DNA from 3 places in the Acetobacterium wieringae genome. Region 1 is predicted to be linked to each of the others. Evidence: predicted binding sites of a transcription regulator. Region 1 holds the regulator's gene; each other region holds the start of a gene.
The links. Region 1 encodes Rex, which represses fermentation and respiration genes when NADH is low (regulators of the CRP and FNR family bind a similar motif). Its sites were predicted from a motif close to ATTGTTAANNNNTTAACAAT; they were not measured.
Positions count from the first base shown of each region.

Region 1 (3,286 bases):
CGATGAAATTATAACCGAAGACGGAAAATCAAAACGCAAATCAACTGATCCTCCTGCCAATACGGACTTTAATGCATTATTTGACACAATAACTGAGACGGCACTTAGCAGTCAGTCTCTGGAAAGTCCATTTCCAGCCAATGAAGCATCTCCAGAAAAAGTCAAATACGGAGAATGTCTACGACTCTTAAGAGAAGCAAGAGCGCCTTTTTGATGCTTTATCCCTTTAAGATTTATTCCTTTAATTCAACCGTAAATCTTGACAAATGTTAAAGACGTGGTATAATTACGCTATAGGCAGTGCATTTATGCCAACAATTCTAAACTGAAAGAAGGTGAAAAAATGGAAAACAATACTTTTGGCAGCCGATTAAAAGCGTTGCGGATTTCAAAACGATTAACACAGGAGAATTTTGCCAATCTTTTCTATCTAAATAAAAGCTCTATCTCCAAGTATGAAAAAGATAAAAACTTACCTGAAAACCAATTACTGATAAAAATTGCAGATTTCTTTGAAGTTTCTGTGGACTATTTATTATGTAGAACCGATCAGCCAAAGCTTTTACCAAGCAACCCGAAACCGATGACATGTGAAGAATTTTTGAAATCTTACGTTTTTTCCAACGAAGAAGTGGATTCTTTTTCTTCGTACTTCTCTTTCCCGGAAAGCTATAAGCAAGAGGTTCTGGATTTTATTAATTTTAAGAGCTCCAGTGGGAAGTAAATCAAAAACTACGAAAATCATGTTTAAATAACTTGTTATAAAACAAAAGAAACACAAAGAAAGTGTTTCTTTTTTAATTCACCGATATATCCGCAGTTGTGTTTTCTTTTTTGAGCAAAATATAAAGAGCCTGATTAAAGAAAATCAAACTCTTCCCATACTCTACAACTAATCTTTTACTCACCCAGCAGATAAGTTAACGTGAATAAACTATCTGTAATGTTAACATTCTCAACCACTACATCACTGGGAACATCCAAATCCAATGGGCTAAAATTGAGGATACCTTTCACACCCAGTTCTGTAATCCGGGTTGCAACTTTCTGACCGACTTCCCGGGGCACACACAAAATGGCGATGTCAATTTCATTCGCTTTGACAAATTCATCAAGTTCATCCATATGTTTTACTACTACACTGCCAACGACTGTACCTACAGTCAATGGATCAACATCGAAGACGCCTTTTAAAATCACACCTTCCCGCTTAAATCGTTCGTAGTTTGCGATGGCATGACCCATATTCCCGCCACCAATGATAATACAATTATATTCACTATCAAGACCCAAAATTTCCTTGATAGCCTCCTTTAATTCTCCCACATTATAGCCGTACCCCTGTTGTCCATACCCCCCGAAAGAATTCAAATCCTGTCTAATTTGAGAAGCTGTCAGACCCATCAGACTTGCTAATTCCCGGGATGATATTTTTTCGATATCATTGAGTTGTAAATCACTTAAATATTGATAATATTTCGGTAACCGTTTTACGACGGTCATTGATACTTTTTTTGAGAAGCGATGCATGATTACTTCTCCTTTCTTTCGGATAGTCAACTAATTATATCAATATGAACCAATTACGTCAAATTATTCATTTTAATTTGCCGTTTTTTTTGATAGAATAGTAAAAGTGAACTCAAATGACTGAACAAAAACGAAAACAGGTGAAATAATGTTAATCAATATCGAAAATTTGCATTTTAGTTATGGCATTCATGAAATTTTTAATAATCTTAATCTATCCATTAATGAAAAAAAACAAATCGGTCTGGTCGGCCGCAATGGTACCGGAAAATCGACGCTGCTTAAGCTGATTACTGGCGAACTGATCCCTGATACCGGACGAATCAGCAAAAAAAACGGACTAACCATCAGCTATTTATCTCAGGAGTCCACAATTGCCGAGAACACAACCCTACTCGAAATGCTCACTGATGTATTTAAACCGCTGATCGACATGGAAAAGCGAATCAAACAAATTGGCGCTGCCATTGCCGACAGCACCGGGGCAGAGCAGGAAAAACTGATGCTGGAGTTTGGGGAATTGCAAGAAAGTTTTGCCGAACAACACGGTTATGAATACCCCAGCCGAATTCGGGGTGTCATCAATGGCCTCGGTTTTAAGCCCGAAGATCAAACTAAAGCCTTCTCGATGCTTAGCGGCGGTGAAAAAACCCGTGCTACGTTGGGCCAGATCCTACTTCAGGAACCGGAACTGCTCTTATTGGATGAGCCCACCAACTACCTCGATATCGATGCCCTGCAGTGGTTGGAACAATATCTTAAAAATTACCCCGGTACTTTTGTCATCGTGTCTCATGACCGCTATTTTATCGATAAAGTCTGTACTTCAATTATCGAAGTATCCCAGAAAAACATCAAAGAATATCAAGGCAATTATACCCAGTATGCACTAAAAAAGCGACAGGATATGATGGAACAAAATCATCAGTATCAACAACAACTTAAAGAAATCAAACACCAGCAGGAAGTCATCGACCGGTTCCGGGCTTATAACTCCATCAAAAGCTCAAAACGGGCTTCAAGCCGGGAAAAAGCCCTCAGTAAGATTGAGTTGCTCGACAAGGTCGAAACTGCTCATAACAGCCATTTCAGCTTTGTCCCCCGGGTTAAAAGCGGCAATGACGTTTTGGCGGTGACAGGGATTAAAAAATCCTTTGGCGATCGTCTGCTTTTTCAGAATATGAATTTTGAAATTCATCGCGGTGATAAAATCGGCATCATTGGACCCAATGGTGCCGGAAAAACAACCCTTTTTCGCATTTTGCAGAAAAAGTTGGTCGCCGATGCCGGCGAAATCCGACTGGGTCAGAAGGTCCATATCGGTTATTTCGATCAGGAACATCAGGCTCTGAAGCAATTCTACAATGAAAATCTGCTGGAAGCCCTGTGGGATGTCGATTCGAAACTGACTGAAGGCGAATTGCGCAATATCCTGGCGGCCTTTTTATTTGTCGGCGATGAGGTCTTTAAACCGATTGGCACCCTATCTGGCGGTGAAAAGGCCCGGTTGCTGTTGGCCCGCTTGATGATTTCTCAGTCCAACTTCTTATTGATGGATGAGCCGACCAATCACATTGACATGGACACCAAAGAAATCCTTGAAAATGCCTTGAGCCAATATGAGGGCACCTTACTGTTTATCTCCCATGACCGGTATTTTTTAAATCGAATTTCAACCCAGATCTACCAGTTCTCAGCTGATGGGATGGAAATCCATCTGGGCAACTATGATGACTATTTAAAACAAAAGGCGGAT
Region 1 is NZ_CP097897.1:1,506,069-1,509,354, reverse strand. Features, by position in the region: gene CHL1_RS07270 (FMN-binding protein) at 1-214, shown strand, start outside; gene CHL1_RS07265 (helix-turn-helix domain-containing protein) at 344-724, shown strand; gene CHL1_RS07260 (redox-sensing transcriptional repressor Rex) at 901-1,530, opposite strand; gene CHL1_RS07255 (ABC-F family ATP-binding cassette domain-containing protein) at 1,679-3,286, shown strand, end outside.

Region 2 (3,286 bases), 1.3 Mb from region 1:
GTGGTAAAGCAGCGTTGAAGTCCATTTCGTCCATAACGATGATTGAACCGTAACGAAGAACGAAAGCTGATGCTAAAGCAATTTGCAGGTTAGTATTAGCTGGTGCCAATTTGTTTGCAAATACAACTGAAGGATATCCGAAGGTACGGTCATTGCCTTTGATTGCTGCTGTACGGATATCAACTGCATTTGCGTAAGCTTCTTTGATTGAAGCTTCGCCAACATTTAATACCAGGTTTTTGTAACCCATTTTTTCGATTTCTTCAACTAAATCGTGTAATGCTTCAATACTGTCTGCAGAAACACCAAGAACAGCATCTGCAGCTTTAGCTACGTCTACCATTGCTGCGGCATTATCTTTGGTTGCACCCATGATAATTGCGCCTGCGCCTGCGCCTGCAACCGCTGCTTTTGCTACTTCAGCATCAGTTGTCACGATCATTGGAATTTTGCCACATTCAGCTACTTTTTTAACAAGTGCTGCAAATTTAGCTGCATCAGCTGCAAAACGGACAGCAACTACTTCAACGAACATCATTTCGCCGATACGGTCATAGTTAACTTTCTGTAATGTAGCACAAGCTGCATCGACATCAGCGTCACTCATAGCATCTGATAATTCAACGGCAAACAGGTTTTTGTTAACCAATGTTTTTTCGTGTCTGAATAATACAGTTTCGCCACCAAGAGCTTTTTCAGCATCACCAGAACCAACTTTGATGGTTTTCATTGGAGGAGCTGTAGCTTCTGATAATAATTCTTTAGATTCTTCTGAAATGTATGGACATTTTTCTACAGGTACCCCGCCAGTAGCAGCTTTCATTGAGAAAGCCATACATGTTGGGAAACCACATTCTTTACAGTTTGTTTTTGGTGTGAGTTTAAAGATATCTAAACCTTTTACTGCCATTTGTATTCGCCTTCCTTTCCTAACCTATGATTCCAGCAACTAAAGCTTTAACGGTTTTAGCTGATTCTGGATGTCTTACGATGATAGCGTTTGATCCGCCTACAACACAAGCAGAAGCTGTTGCTACTTCCATACCAATACCACGTGCTTCCTGATCGCCCCATTCTGGTGCATCTTCAATTGTGGAAACCGCTTCTTTTACGCCCCATGCTTCATTAGAAACATTGGTCATAATTGGCATTTGCAGTGATTCATCGTTTTGACCTAAGCCGGCTAAACGAATACGATCCATGGTTGAAGCAACATATTCAAAACCGTAACCGGCTGCTGCTGTTCCAACATCCATGATAATATCTTTGCTCTTAACACCCAGTTGTGTTAATAAGATGTTTAATTGTTTTGCAAGGTTGATATCTACTGCAGATTCAGCTGATACTTTTTGGCCGTAAGCCATTCCGCCAGCAGCACCAATTGTCTTGTAATTGTCTTCTACTGCAGAGAATAAAACGACATTTTTTCCTTCAAGAGCTTTTGCTACTTCTTCTAATAACTTAGCATCTTTTTCGCCGTTTTTACATCCTTCTACTACTAAAGGTACGTCGATTGCAGCTTCTACTGCTACGGCTGTTGCAACACAGCTTTCAACTGATGCATCTGCGCCGTTTGGATCTGCACTTTCAAGTTTAACTAATAGGAAATCAGCACCTGATTTTTCTACTGCTGCTTTTGCTAACGCTGCAGGGTTTTTCAAATCATCTCCGTAAAGTGCTTTGAAGCAATCTGCCCATTCGTCAGTTGTGTCTGAAATTGCGATACCAACCGCAGTTTTAAACCCTTCAGTACCTAAAAATGGTAATGAGTTTTCTCCACCTATGCTGATAGCTGCATCTCCAACACCTATCTCACATACGTTGATCTTGCCACTAAATTTTTGTTCTGCTTTTTTGTATGGCATTCTTTGTTTCCTCCTAACCTGTTACCTTTTTTCAAAATATTTATTTCAAAGTTCAAGACTTTAAAACCAAATTAAAACCATTACATATTCTACAGCTTTTTACCTGTATATATAAGTATACACAGATTGTACTATATTAGTTAAAAGTTTGTCAATTAATTTTCGGCATTTTTCTAAAATTTATCCTAATTTTTTTTAGAGTTTAAAGAGAAAGTAAAGGTTTTCAACGAAATCATCAAAACATCCCCTAAAATTGCCAGATCTTTGATGTTAAAGACGTCTGTTAATTTCTTGTCGAACAAAATTTGAGCTTCAGCTTCGAACTCATCGTCACCAAACCACAAAATCCAGACGATATCCACTCCGGGAGTTACCTTGAACTGCCAGGAAAGATCCCCTTTATTATAGGGAAGCGCTTGCAGTCCATTCATGTATTTTTTTAGTTGCTCCGGCATTTCGTTGCCTATTTGTGCAAAAACTTGAATGCAGCGTTTGTGAAAATTGGAATAATATAAGGGGCCATCCGGAAATTCTTTAAAACTGATCCATTCGTTGGTCGCTTCTTTTCCGTTGGCATTCATTAAATATCTGAGAATAAAAATTTTGATTGAATAATTGTCAAATTCTTCACCGTAAGCGTTTAGCACCACCCCACTGGGATGTTCGACAAAATACGTTTCTCCCAGAACCATTATTTCAAACCGTCCATTTTTCGGATCATAGGGGCAAGAGGCGTTTCTACTCATCTCGCCAGGATCGTGATTTTTAAATAAATCACGATTAATAACATAACTACTCTCCGAAAAATGGGGGTCAATATCCATAAGCTTTGATTGCCTCATTATTTCTTACTGAGTTCTTTAAGTGCCGGAATAAAAATATCGCCCATAACGGCCATATCTTCAGCACTGAAGGCACTGGGGAAGTTGGCATCAAACAAGATTTGTGCTTCAGGCGGGAACTCATCATCCCCAATCCATAAAATTACGGTCATGAACATATTGTTGATGACCTCAAAGCGCCACGAGAGATCCCCAATACTTTGGGGTTCTGCCCCCAGAATCGCCATCGCTTTTTTCAACCCCTCAAGATTGTAATTAAAGGTGAAGGCAAACCGTTTTAAACAACGCCCCTCAAAGCAGGGATAGTAAATGTTTCCTCCGGAAACATCCCGATAGGCAATGTTTTCGCCAGTAGTCTTAATCCCTTTGGCATTGATCAGATAACGCAGTATCATGGTTTTTAGTTTATAGTTATCAAAATCCTGTCCGTCCATATCCGTCACATCACCCTGAGGATAGGCAACCTTATACGGGGTTCCCATCAGCGTAACCGTAAAGAAGCGCCCTTCTTCGTCATAAGGACAGGTGCTGTTTTTGGCAACAGTCTGGGGATCCAGGTCTTTTAACAAGCTCTTGTAG
Region 2 is NZ_CP097897.1:2,764,796-2,768,081, forward strand. Features, by position in the region: gene acsC (acetyl-CoA decarbonylase/synthase complex subunit gamma) at 1-910, opposite strand, end outside; gene acsD (acetyl-CoA decarbonylase/synthase complex subunit delta) at 930-1,865, opposite strand; gene CHL1_RS13540 (DUF3786 domain-containing protein) at 2,051-2,689, opposite strand; gene CHL1_RS13545 (DUF3786 domain-containing protein) at 2,707-3,286, opposite strand, start outside.
Region 2: the regulator Rex is predicted to act here: its motif matches at 2,002-2,021, upstream of acsD (acetyl-CoA decarbonylase/synthase complex subunit delta).

Region 3 (3,286 bases), 400 kb from region 1:
AGATCAAACGAAAAGCTGATGAAAAAGGCGATGAAGACAGTCTCAAGCGTGAAAAAGTTACCGAGGAAGAAATCGCTGAAATCATCTCCGATTGGACCAATATCCCCCTTAGTAAGCTGGTCTCAGGCGAGCGGGAAAAACTACTGGCTTTGGAAGATACCTTAAAACAACGGGTTATTGGTCAGGAAGAACCAATCCTGAAAGTGGTTGATGCCATTATCCGTTCCCGGGCCGGGATTAAAAACCCCAACAGCCCGATTGGCAGCTTTCTGTTTCTGGGCCCCACCGGGGTCGGGAAAACCGAGCTGGCCAAGGCGGTTGCCGCCACCCTCTTTGACAGCGAAGAAAATATGATCCGGATTGACATGAGTGAGTACATGGAAAAATTTTCGGTATCCCGCCTAATCGGGGCACCTCCGGGATATGTTGGTTATGAAGAAGGTGGACAGCTCACCGAAGCAGTTCGTCGCAAACCCTATAGTGTAATTTTGCTGGATGAGATTGAAAAAGCCCATAAAGATGTTTTTAATATCCTGCTACAGATCCTCGATGATGGCCGGATTACTGATTCCCAGGGGCGCACCGTCGATTTTAAAAACACCATCATCATCATGACCTCCAACATCGGTTCGGAATATTTACTGGAAGGGATCAATACGTCTGGTGAAATTACCGAAGAAACAGAGGCGGCTGTGATGGAATTATTAAAGAGCTATTTCCGACCGGAGTTTTTAAATCGAATTGATGAAATTGTGCTTTACAAACCACTCAACAAGAAAGCGATCAGCCAGATTGTCACCCTGCTTTTAAACGATTTGCAAAAACGACTGGAAGAACGCCGCATCACGGTTACGCTGACTAAGGAAGCGATCGATGCCGTTATCGACATGGGTTTTGACCCGGCCTATGGGGCCCGACCGCTGAAACGCTACCTGCAAAAACACATCGAAACCATGGTTGGTAAAGAAATTATCAAGGGCAATGTCCACGAAGGTCAGGCTATTACCATCGATGTCGATCCCAACGGGGAATTCTATATGGCCTAAAGTAAAAGAGATCAACTGACCCGCTTCGGGTTGGTTGGTCTTTTTTTGGTGCAGGATGCTTGATTGAAATAGTTATAGCTGGAAACAAAAAATTACCAATTGCATTAAGAACCGGTTAAAAAAATAAAATCAGACCAGAAATAGTATCAGCGCTGGCCTGTTTTTTTTAGATGATAACGAATTCATAGCTGGAATTATTTGATATAATAATAACGAAAAAAATTTTCGGAGGTAGAAAATGCAAAAGATTATTATGTCTCCCAGCCGTTATGTTCAAGGTGCCGGAGAAGTTGGTAAATTGCCGGAACATGTTGGAAAATTTGGAACATCTGCGCTTGTTTTAATGAGCGGAACCATGATGCGAACCAAAGCGGAGGAATTGAAAGCCAGTTTCGAAGCAGCGGGAATTAAATTCACACCCGAAAAGTTTAACGGTGAGTGTTCAAAGGTTGAAATTGCCCGTCTCCAGGAAATCGTCAAAGCCCAAGGTTGTGATGTGGTTGTTGGTATTGGTGGCGGAAAAACCCTGGATACAGCCAAAGCGACAGCCCATTATGAAAAACTGCCAGTCGTGATTGCACCATCCATTGCTTCCACTGATGCGCCCTGTTCAGCTTTATCCGTTATTTATACTGAAGACGGCGTGTTTGATGAATATCTGGTTCTACCTAAAAACCCTGAGATTGTCGTGATGGATACTGACATCATCAAAGCGGCTCCAGCCCGACTTTTTGTCGCTGGGATGGGAGACGCATTGGCTACCTATTTTGAAGCCCAGGCCACCGTGGATTCCAACGGAACCACCATGTCAGGCGCACATCCGACCAAATCGGCACTGGCTTTGGCAAAATTATGCTATGATATTTTAATTGAAGACGGCTTAAAAGCAAAGCTGGCGGTTGAAGCAGCAAGCTGTACTCCGGCGGTGGAAAATGTTATTGAAGCCAATACCTACCTCAGCGGGGTTGGGTTTGAAAGTGGCGGCCTGGCTGCTTGTCATGCCATACATAACGGTTTAACCGTATTACCGGAGTGCCACCATATGTATCATGGTGAAAAAGTTGCCTTCGGAACCCTGGTTCAATTGGTGATGGAAAACCGCTCCATGGAAGATATTGAAGAAGTGATTGATTTCTGTTTATCTGTTGGCTTGCCAATTACGCTGGGTGAACTCGGGTGCACCGAACCAACCCCGGAAAAAATCATGGCAGTGGCAGTTGCAGCGGCAGATCCTGCCGAAACGATTCATAATATGCCTTTTGATGTCGATGCCGACACCGTATACGCTGCGATTATGGCAGCCGATGCCTTGGGTCGCTTATACCTGTGTGACTAAGAAAGCAAAATATATGAAAATAAAAAAGGTCACAATCTCACCAGTTGGGGGATTGTGGCCTTTTTAACAGCGTTGCGGGATGGAGACACTAGAGCAGCGGGTCAAACAGGTCTCGGGTTTTTTTGAGCATATCCCGGATGGGCAGATCATAGGGACACCGGGGTTCGCATTCGCCGCACTGGATACAGTCTGACGCATTGGCAACAAAGCTGCGATAACGATCCAGGGCCCATTCCTCAAGATCGTAGCGGCGGTAATAACCTTCAACAATAAACTGCATTGGGATGTCAATGCCCTGGGGACAGGGGGCGCAATAACCGCAACGGCGACAGAAGGTTTTTCCCAGTGCCTTGGCATCGGCTTCAAGGGTTTCTCGTTCGTCATCGGTCAGCGGCACAAAATCGTTGCCGACTCGGGTATTTTTTAGAACCTGTTTGACTGAATCCATGCCAGGGATCAATACTGAAATATTGGGATTTTCAGCTACCCAGCGCAGGGCGTAATTAGCGTGGATAAAAGCGCCGCCAGCCAGTGGTTTCATAATAATGACCCCGACATTTTTTGATTTGGCTTTTTCAAAGAGCGGTGCTCCACGGTTTTCGACAATATTATAAGGAAACTGAATGGTCTCAAATTTATCCTCATCCAGAGCACGATCGAGAACTTCATAAGAGTGGGAGGTAATGCCGATATGTTTAATCAGCCCCTGTTTTTTACAGTCGACCAGCGCATCATATCCACCCCCGGGACTCATAATAGTTTCATAATCGGTCATCGTTTTGGCATTATGGAACTGATACAAATCGATGGTATCGGTTTGTAACTCGGCCAGACTGGTTTTAACATCAGCCATTACCTCATCATAGCTGAGTTTTGGGGTTTTTGTAGCCAGGTAAAAATGTTC
Region 3 is NZ_CP097897.1:1,101,751-1,105,036, forward strand. Features, by position in the region: gene clpB (ATP-dependent chaperone ClpB) at 1-1,046, shown strand, start outside; gene CHL1_RS05435 (glycerol dehydrogenase) at 1,285-2,382, shown strand; gene CHL1_RS05440 (aldo/keto reductase) at 2,471-3,286, opposite strand, start outside.
Region 3: the regulator Rex is predicted to act here: its motif matches at 1,244-1,263, upstream of CHL1_RS05435 (glycerol dehydrogenase).